Regions from separate parts of the Providencia sp. 2.29 genome, predicted to be linked through region 1. Evidence: predicted binding sites of a transcription regulator. Region 1 holds the regulator's gene; the other holds the start of a gene.

The links. Region 1 encodes PhoB, which activates phosphate uptake and scavenging genes when phosphate is short. Its sites were predicted from a motif close to CTGTCATAAAACTGNCNNAT; they were not measured.
Region 2: kdgR (DNA-binding transcriptional regulator KdgR) is a predicted target of PhoB. The motif match lies at 1,644-1,663, and genes of this name have one in related genera.

What each region holds. Positions count from the first base shown of each region.
Region 1 is NZ_CP065420.1:794,906-799,342, reverse strand. Features, by position in the region: gene phoR (phosphate regulon sensor histidine kinase PhoR) at 48-1,364, opposite strand; gene phoB (phosphate regulon transcriptional regulator PhoB) at 1,384-2,073, opposite strand; gene sbcD (exonuclease subunit SbcD) at 2,357-3,574, shown strand; gene I3B46_RS03400 (AAA family ATPase) at 3,571-4,437, shown strand, end outside.
Region 2 is NZ_CP065420.1:2,927,421-2,931,857, forward strand. Features, by position in the region: gene I3B46_RS13645 (chitinase) at 1-149, shown strand, start outside; gene I3B46_RS13650 (hypothetical protein) at 182-538, opposite strand; gene kdgR (DNA-binding transcriptional regulator KdgR) at 745-1,530, opposite strand; gene I3B46_RS13660 (sugar kinase) at 1,770-2,723, shown strand; gene I3B46_RS13665 (bifunctional 4-hydroxy-2-oxoglutarate aldolase/2-dehydro-3-deoxy-phosphogluconate aldolase) at 2,726-3,343, shown strand; gene I3B46_RS13670 (RNA polymerase sigma factor FliA) at 3,496-4,224, opposite strand.

The DNA.
Region 1 (4,437 bases):
TCGATAAGAACGGCTGTTTGCCGCTCTCATCGAGGTATGTCACATCTTTAATGAAGTGTTTTAGCTGTTTTTTTGTCTGATACGATCAATACAGGAGGCAGAGTAAAAGAGAATTCGCTCCCCTTGCCTAACTGACTGGTTATCATTAATTGGCTATTATGATGCTGCAAAGCGTGCTTGACGATCGCTAAACCAAGCCCCGTTCCTCCCCCTGTTTGGCGAGACCTCGCCTTATCAACACGGTAGAAACGTTCAGTTAAACGTGGAATATGCTCTGGGGGGATCCCCAACCCATTATCAGCAACGCCAAAACGTGCCCCATTATGTGTTTTCTGCCAACTGACTTGGATCGTTGTTCCTTCCGGTGTATGCATAATGGCATTATAGACCAAGTTAGCCACCGCACTACGAAGCTGCTCTTCATTACCGTAAACATACAGCTTTTCATCAACCATAAATTTAAACTGTTGCCGCCCTTGGCTTAAACTCATCGCTTCCTGTTCAATCATTTTTAAAATTACAGGAATATTTACCTGCTCATCTAAATTAATATGAGGCGCCACTTCAATGCGAGATAACTGTAACAGTTGTTTAATCAAATTATCCATTCGATGCGCCTGCTCTTGCATTACCGTTAACGCTTTTTTGTTGGCAGCTGAGGCATTTTCTTGATCATCTAATACTTCAAGATAACCTTGGATCACCGTTAGTGGTGTGCGTAGTTCATGGCTGACATTCGCAAAAAAGTCTCTACGTGCTTTTTCTAATCGGCGCTTTTCCGTGACATCCCTCGCAACCATTAATAGCTGACCTTCGGTATAAGGTAAGACACGAAATTCAACAATAGCGCCACTGTTTAGCTCTATCGTTAACGCTTGTTCATAGTTTTGTAATGTAAAATAACGGCTGAAATCTGGATAGCGTAATAAATTAAAAATCGGTTGCCCGCTATCTTCCGGCCAGCGAAAACCTAATAAATGTTGAGCATGGCGATTACACCAGAAAATATTCCCTTCAAGAGTCATCATTACGACGGCATCAGGGAGAGATTCTGCGCCACTGCGAAAGCGTTTGATCAACTGCCCTAATTCACGCCGACGTTTTCGGTTGCGCTGCTGAAGCTGATAGATCCCATAAAAGATTGGCTCCCAGCCGCCTTTACCATCAGGGGGCAGCATGCTCCGATCAAGCCATAACCAATATGACAACTTCATCAAGTTATAACTGTGCCAAATCAGCGCTGCGGTCAATGAGATGACTAAAAGCCATGCAAGATGGCCGATAAAAATCGATAAGATTAATGCAGGTAAGATGAATAAAAACAGCCCCCAAATTAGCTGTTTCCATGATAGGCGTTCAAGCACTGGTATCTCCTGTTATTGATCAGTAACGCACTGAGAAGCGATAACCAGTACCACGCACTGTTTGAACCATTTTATCATGCCCTTCAGCCTCCAAGGCTTTTCTGAGGCGGCGGATATGCACATCAACCGTTCTATCTTCAACATACACATTCGCTCCCCATACATAATTGAGTAACTGCTCGCGGCTATATACTCGTTCAGGGTGAGTCATAAAGAAATGCAGCAGCTTATACTCCGTCGGCCCCATATCAATAGGAGTGTCATTACTGCTGACCCGATGAGACGTTGGGTCTAGTGTTAACCCGTTCATTTCAATAATGTCTTCTGTTGCCATCGGGGAAATACGACGTAGAATGGCTTTCACACGAGCGACAAGCTCTTTGGGTGAAAACGGCTTTATTAGGTAATCATCCGCCCCCACTTCCAATCCTTTTACGCGGTCCTCCTCCTCCCCTCTTGCGGTTAACATCATCACAGGAATATCGCGCGTATCACTGTCACGTTTCATGTGTTTAATCACTTGAATGCCTGAACCACCAGGGATCATCCAGTCTAATAAAACAAGGTCGGGTAATGGATCAACTAACTGCGCGATGGCGGAATCATAATCATCAGCTTCAATCGACTGAAAACCATTCTGCTCTAATACAAAACAAACCATTTCTCGGATGGGCGCTTCATCTTCAACCACTAGAATGCGTCTTGCCATGATTAATCCTGTAAATAAGAAGAGATCATTAAAAGTGAAAGCATTATGCGTCACTTTTATGACAGAATTATGAATACCGTCATCAAATAACAATAATCCTTTCTATATTAGCGGTAAATTGTCATTTAAGTGAAACATTCTCGTCATACTTTACATCGTCGCGCCTGCTGCTTCGCCTATCGTTATCACATTGAATTGTCTGCTTGTTCAGAGATCCCCTTAAAGGGTCATGATAGGGTATACTGAGCATAGTATACATATAAAGCCGTAGGAAGGGGCCTTCATGCGTATTATCCATACCTCTGACTGGCACCTTGGCCAGTATTTTTTCACTAAAAGCCGCGCAGCCGAACATCAACAGTTTTTAACTTGGCTTATTGAGCAGGTCAAACTTCATCAAGTTGATGCCATGATTGTTGCGGGAGATATTTTTGATACCGGCTCCCCCCCAAGTTATGCCCGTGAGCTTTATAATCAATTTGTCGTCTCGCTACAGCAAACAGGTTGCCAATTGGTGATCCTAAGTGGTAACCATGACTCTGTTTCCGTCTTAAATGAAACCAGTTCACTGCTTGCCTATTTGAATACGGATGTCGTCACTTCAGGAGCAACGCCCCATGTGATCACATTAAAGAATGCACAAGGGCAACCCGGAGCACTGTTGTGTGCGATCCCTTTTCTACGCCCTAGAGATATTCAATTAAGTGTTGCAGGACAGAGCAGTGAAGAGAAGCAGCTATCATTACAAACAGCCATTCGTGACTATTACCAAGCTAGCTATCAGCTTGCCGAGCAGCAGCGGCAAACTATGGGGTTAGATATCCCAATTATCGCAACGGGGCATTTAACGGTTGTCGGGGCTGAATTGACGGACTCTGTGCGTGATATCTATATTGGTACTTTAGACGCATTTCCCTCTGCCGCTTTCCCTCCGGCTGACTATATCGCCTTGGGGCACATTCATCGTCCGCAAGTTATTGGTCAACAGCAACATATTCGTTACTCTGGTTCACCGATTGCATTAAGCTTTGATGAAGCGAACCAACAAAAAAGTGTTTGCTTAGTGGAGTTTGATGGCCGCGAACTGTCGCAAATCCACCAACTTGCGATCCCAACTTTTCAACCTTTGCAAACACTAAAAGGGTCACTTGCAGACATTCAAAATCAGTTACATGCACTCTCTATCAAGCCAGATACGCCCCCAGTTTGGTTAGATATCGAAGTCGCTTCACAGGACTATCTTGCTGATATCCAACAACGTATCGAAAGTATTATCAAAGGCTTACCCGTTGAAGTTGTATTGTTACGCCGTGCACGTAAACCACAAAACCCCCAACAAGCTCTCGCTAATGAAACCTTAAATGAGCTTACCGCCGAAGAGGTATTTTTGCGTCGTTTAGCGGAAGAGTCGCTAGATGATAAAGAAAAAGAGCAGCGCTTATTAGTACTCTTTAGGCAATCTTATGACGCTTTGCGTGCTGAGTTAGAGGGAAATTCATGAAAATCTTAAGTCTACGCCTAAAAAATATTAACTCTCTAAAAGGCGAATGGAAAATTGACTTCACCCAAGAGCCGTTTGCTAGCCAAGGATTGTTTGCGATCACAGGCCCTACTGGGGCGGGTAAAACCACCTTACTAGATGCTATTTGTCTCGCACTCTATCACCAAACACCTCGTTTAAGTACACTATCCGTTAAACAAAATGAGCTTATGACACGCCATACTGGCGAGTGCTTGGCTGAAGTGGAATTTGAGGTCAAAGGTATCGCTTACCGCGCATTTTGGAGCCAACGACGAGCCAGCAACAAGCCAGAAGGAAAATTACAACCGCCAAAAGCCGAGCTAGCGACTGTCAGTGACGGTAAAATCATTGCGGAAAAAGTCAGTGACATACGAGAACAAATTGTTCAGATCACAGGGCTAGATTTCGGACGGTTTACAAAGTCTATTTTGCTTTCACAAGGGGATTTTGCCGCCTTTTTAAATGCGAGCGAAAAAGAGCGAGCCGATCTGTTAGAAGAGATCACCGGCACGGAAATTTATAGTCAAATATCCAGCTATATCTATCGCCAGCACAAACAGGTCAAAAATGATTTAGAGATTTTAAAAGCTCGAGCGCAAAGCATTCATTTGCTCACCGAAAGCGAACATCAAGCCCTCATCGAACAACAAACCGTATTAGCAGACCAAGAAAGGCAGCTTAATCAAAAACGAACGCGAAACCAACAAGCGTTGTATTGGCAGCAACGCCAACAACAGTTAACTGCCCGCTTACATCAGTTAGAGCTTGATCAACAGCAGGCTGAAAAGGCATATCAAGACGCTGAGCCTCAGTTTAAAAAACTCTCAGACAATCTGCCTGCT
Region 2 (4,437 bases), 2.1 Mb from region 1:
AAACTAATGGTGTGAACTTAATTTCAATGTGGAGCTTAACCCGCGATAGGGTCGGCGTCGGCGAGTCCGCATCAGCCTCTTATTCAGGTAACCCCGAGCAAACCAAAGATTTTGAATACACGGAACGCTTCACTAACGCACTGAAATAACGGCCCAAGGTGAGGCGATACATTGCCTCACCTTATTTTCCTGCTTGTTCAATCATGTGCTTCAATTGTTGCGGATCATGCAACCATGCTGGCTCACTAGTGCATCCCATCGTGGTGAAAGAGCGATGACAGACATCATTACCCCAACTATCCCACGCATCATTTTGTTGTTTTTGAGCAAGTAAATCTTCATAGCTGCGCTCCTCTTCAGCGACTTTCTTGTTTGGATCAAACATGAAGCGTTGCTGCTGCTTGATAGCATCAATACCTTGATAATCTTCATCATACACACGGTCAGCAGGCGCTTTTTCTGTGAAGGTATAATCCGTTGCTATGGCTTGGGGAGACATAATAAATAGGCTAAATATCAATAAATTTTTAAGCATCATCATATTTTCATTACAAGATAATGCCAAAATTATAAATATGACAAATGAGATGGCGAGTTTTATCAGTAAAAACTCGCGTGATTGGTCTTTTTATCCGCAAATAAGTGATAGTTTAACCAAGCATCAAACGATTGATTTAATTAAACTTTAATATCAAATAGTCAATCATATAAAGCTCAATGAAAAATAACTGGTTTAAACCCTGACTATGACGGATAAGCGTGGTATCCCATTTTTTCTGAAATCTGACGTCCGGCAGCCTTTAGCAAACGGATATAATATTCCAACTGCTGTTCATCAAAACGAATTGTAGGAAAGGAGATTGATAGTCCTGCTATCACATGCCCTAAGCGGTCATAAATAGGTACGGCAATGCAACGTAACCCTAACTCTTGCTCTTCCCTATCCTCTGCATAATGTTGCTCTCGCACCACCGCTAATTCAGCCATTAACGCCTCAATACTCAATAGTGTTGTATCGGTTTTTTTGACGAATTCAATCTGCGCTAAAATACCTGTTACTGTTGCTTCATCCTGCCATGCTAAAAGCACCTTACCGATCGCGGTACAATACAATGGATTACGCCGTCCAACCCGTGAGTACATGCGCAAGTTGTAGCTAGAATCAATTTTATGAATATAAATAATCGCATTATCATCAAAAGCACCAAGGTGCAGCGCTTCATGGGTTAACTGTCCAATATGGCGCATCTCCTTATCAGCAATTTCAATTAAATCAACATACTCTAGAGATTTAGCCCCCAACTCGAATAGTTTAAGCGTCAATGAATATTTATCCGCTTCCCCTTCCTGTGCCACATAACCTAATTGTTTCATGGTTTGCAAGAAACGATAGGTAGTCGCTTTTGACATCAGCAGTCGTTGTGAAAGCTCAGACACACCAATCTCTTTTTGTTCTCCTAATGCATTGAGAATACTGAATACTTTTACTACTGACGAAACGGCATCCGTTTGCGTGACCTTATCCACCATTCACCTTCCTATTTATTCAAATCAATATGATAGCCATATCAGATGGTTTGATGTGCTGACTTTATGTTTACTCAACAGCATAAAGATCACTTTCATGAAAAACAAGAACGGTGATTTGATATTTTTAAAACAGCGTTTCATTTTTATTTGAACTTGTCTAAAAAATAGGTTTTAATGCTGTTAGCTAATGAGGTTTGACTCAATTCGGTTATAAAAAATAAAAACGATAGGTGGTAAAAATGGCTACAGCTTTGCAAGTTGCCGTGATTGGCGAATGTATGGTTGAGTTACAAAAATCAGGGGAATTATTTAAGCAGACTTTTGGCGGAGACACCCTAAATAGTGCACTCTACCTTGCACGTTTAACCCACAAACAAGGTGTTGTCACTCGCTATTTAACGGGGCTTGGTCAAGACCCCTTTAGCCAACAAATGCGAGAAAGTTGGCAAGCCGAAGGGATCTATACCGACCATGTCGTGATCGCCGAAAAACACCTTCCCGGTATGTATTTAATTGAAACATCAGAGGATGGCGAGCGCCGTTTTTTTTATTGGCGTGATAACTCAGCGGCCAAATTTTGGTTGAATGAGCAAACCGCCGAGCGAACTCAACAATTACTCAATCAACAGCAATATATCTATCTAAGTGGGATTAGCTTAGCCATTTTACCTGAACCCGCTCGCCAATTACTGTTTACACTGTTAGCAACGGCTCGCCAATCAGGTGCTAAGGTCATTTTTGACAATAATTATCGCCCTGCATTATGGCCTTCTGTCGAGGCGGCACAGCAAGCCTACCAACAAATGTTATCACTGACTGATATTGCATTTTTAACTTTTGATGATGAGCAACTGCTGTATGGTGATCAGCAAGAAAGCCAATCCATTGCACGTGCACAGCAGCAGGGTGTTGAAGAGATCGTTATTAAACGCGGAGCAAAACCCTGCTATATCATCATTCACGATCAACAATTCGAAGTGGCTGCGAATAAAGTGACTCACGTCATTGATACCACCGCCGCTGGCGATTCTTTCAGTGCAGGCTATCTTGCCTGTCGAATTCTAGGTGGCTCTCCTGAAGAAGCGGCTCGCACAGGCCATTTACTTGCAGGAACCGTGATCCAACACCGAGGCGCCATTATTCCGCGTGAAGCGATGCCTATCATAGAGCTAAACAATATCAAAGGGATCTAAACATGAATCAATTAATCGAAAAACTAAAAAAAATCAGTGTGGTGCCAGTGATCACAATCAACAAGGCGGAACATGGCGCGCCTCTCGCACAAGCGCTAATGGAAAATGGTCTACCTTGTGCTGAGGTCACCTTTCGCACTCCCGCCGCAGTACAAGCGATTAAAAATATGCGAGCAGCATACCCCGAAATCCTTATTGGGGCGGGCACGGTATTGACCACGCAACAGGTTGATCAAGCCATTGACGCTGGCGTGGATTTTATCGTAAGTCCAGGTTTTAACCCTAAAATCGTCGCTTATTGCCAACAAAAAAATGTCATTATTATCCCTGGGCTCAATAACCCAAGCTTAGTTGAGCAGGCATTAGAATTTAATTTAACCACAGTGAAGTTTTTCCCAGCAGAAGCTTCTGGTGGCGTAGCGATGCTAAAAGCAATGAGCGCGGTTTATCCTGTTAACTTTATGCCAACGGGTGGGATCAACCCCAAAAATATCAAAGAATATAAAGCACTACCATCTGTATTAGTTTGTGGTGGCTCGTGGATGGTGCCTAATGAGCTGATCGATAATGAAAATTGGCAAGCTTTAGGCCAATTAATTGCTGACGCTGCGAGCCTTTAACCAACGCCTCTGGCGCTCTTTACACTATCTTAAGTCAAGAGCGCCAACTTATAGAAGCGTAGCGATAATACGCAATAAATTACAGTCACATTATTGATACTCTCATCCTTTAGCTAGCCACTTCCCTGTCTGCTCTTTTAATCGTAAATAGCCTACGACTCCGTTAATGATTTTAAGCGACCGCGTAAACGTTTTATGGCTTGGCTATGGAGCTGACTGACTCGCGACTCTCCGACCTCCAAAACCGCACCAATTTCTTTTAAGTTCAATTCTTCTTGATAATAGAGGGTAAGTACCAGTTTCTCCCGCTCTGGTAACTGCTCAATTGCCTCAATGATTTGTGCGCGTAGATTAGACTCCATCAGTAAACTTAATGGATTGCCTCCATCACTTTCATCAATAGCAGGCTCACAGCTTTCGCCATGAATTTCATGCCATTCATCATAGGAATAAAGTTGACTGTTGTTGGTATCAAGTAAGGCTTGACGGTATTCTGTAACGTCAATATTGAGTGCTTGGGCAATTTCACTTTCCGTCGCACTGCGACTCAATGATTGCTCTAATTCTCCAATGACTTTAGCCATTTCACGAGCTTGTCGGCGCACACTACGCGGTGCCCAATCTCGACTGCGCAATTCATCTAGCATGGAGCCGCGAATACGCTGCACTGCATAAGTGGCAAATGATGCTCCTTGAGAAGCATCGAAGCGCTCTAACGCATGCAATAACCCGATACCGCCAGCTTGAATAAGATCATCAATATCGACGCTCGCAGGCAATCTCACTTGTAATTTTAGGGCCTCATGTCGTATTAAGGGATAATAACGCTCCCATAGGCTATTTTTATTAATTACACCTTCGGCAGTATACAAATCACTCACAACCGGAATCACCCTTTAAAACTTATATAAAGGTATTCATTATGCTAGCTGCACAATAATTCAATCCGTAGAGTAATGAGGTAAATTAGTGCTATTTATCCTAACCTAAATAAATTTAGCGAAGACAATTACACTGTGAATATATAATGTGATGCCTGAATGATAAACAAAAAGGCCAGAACAACGTCTGGCCTTCAATCACTGATATTAATC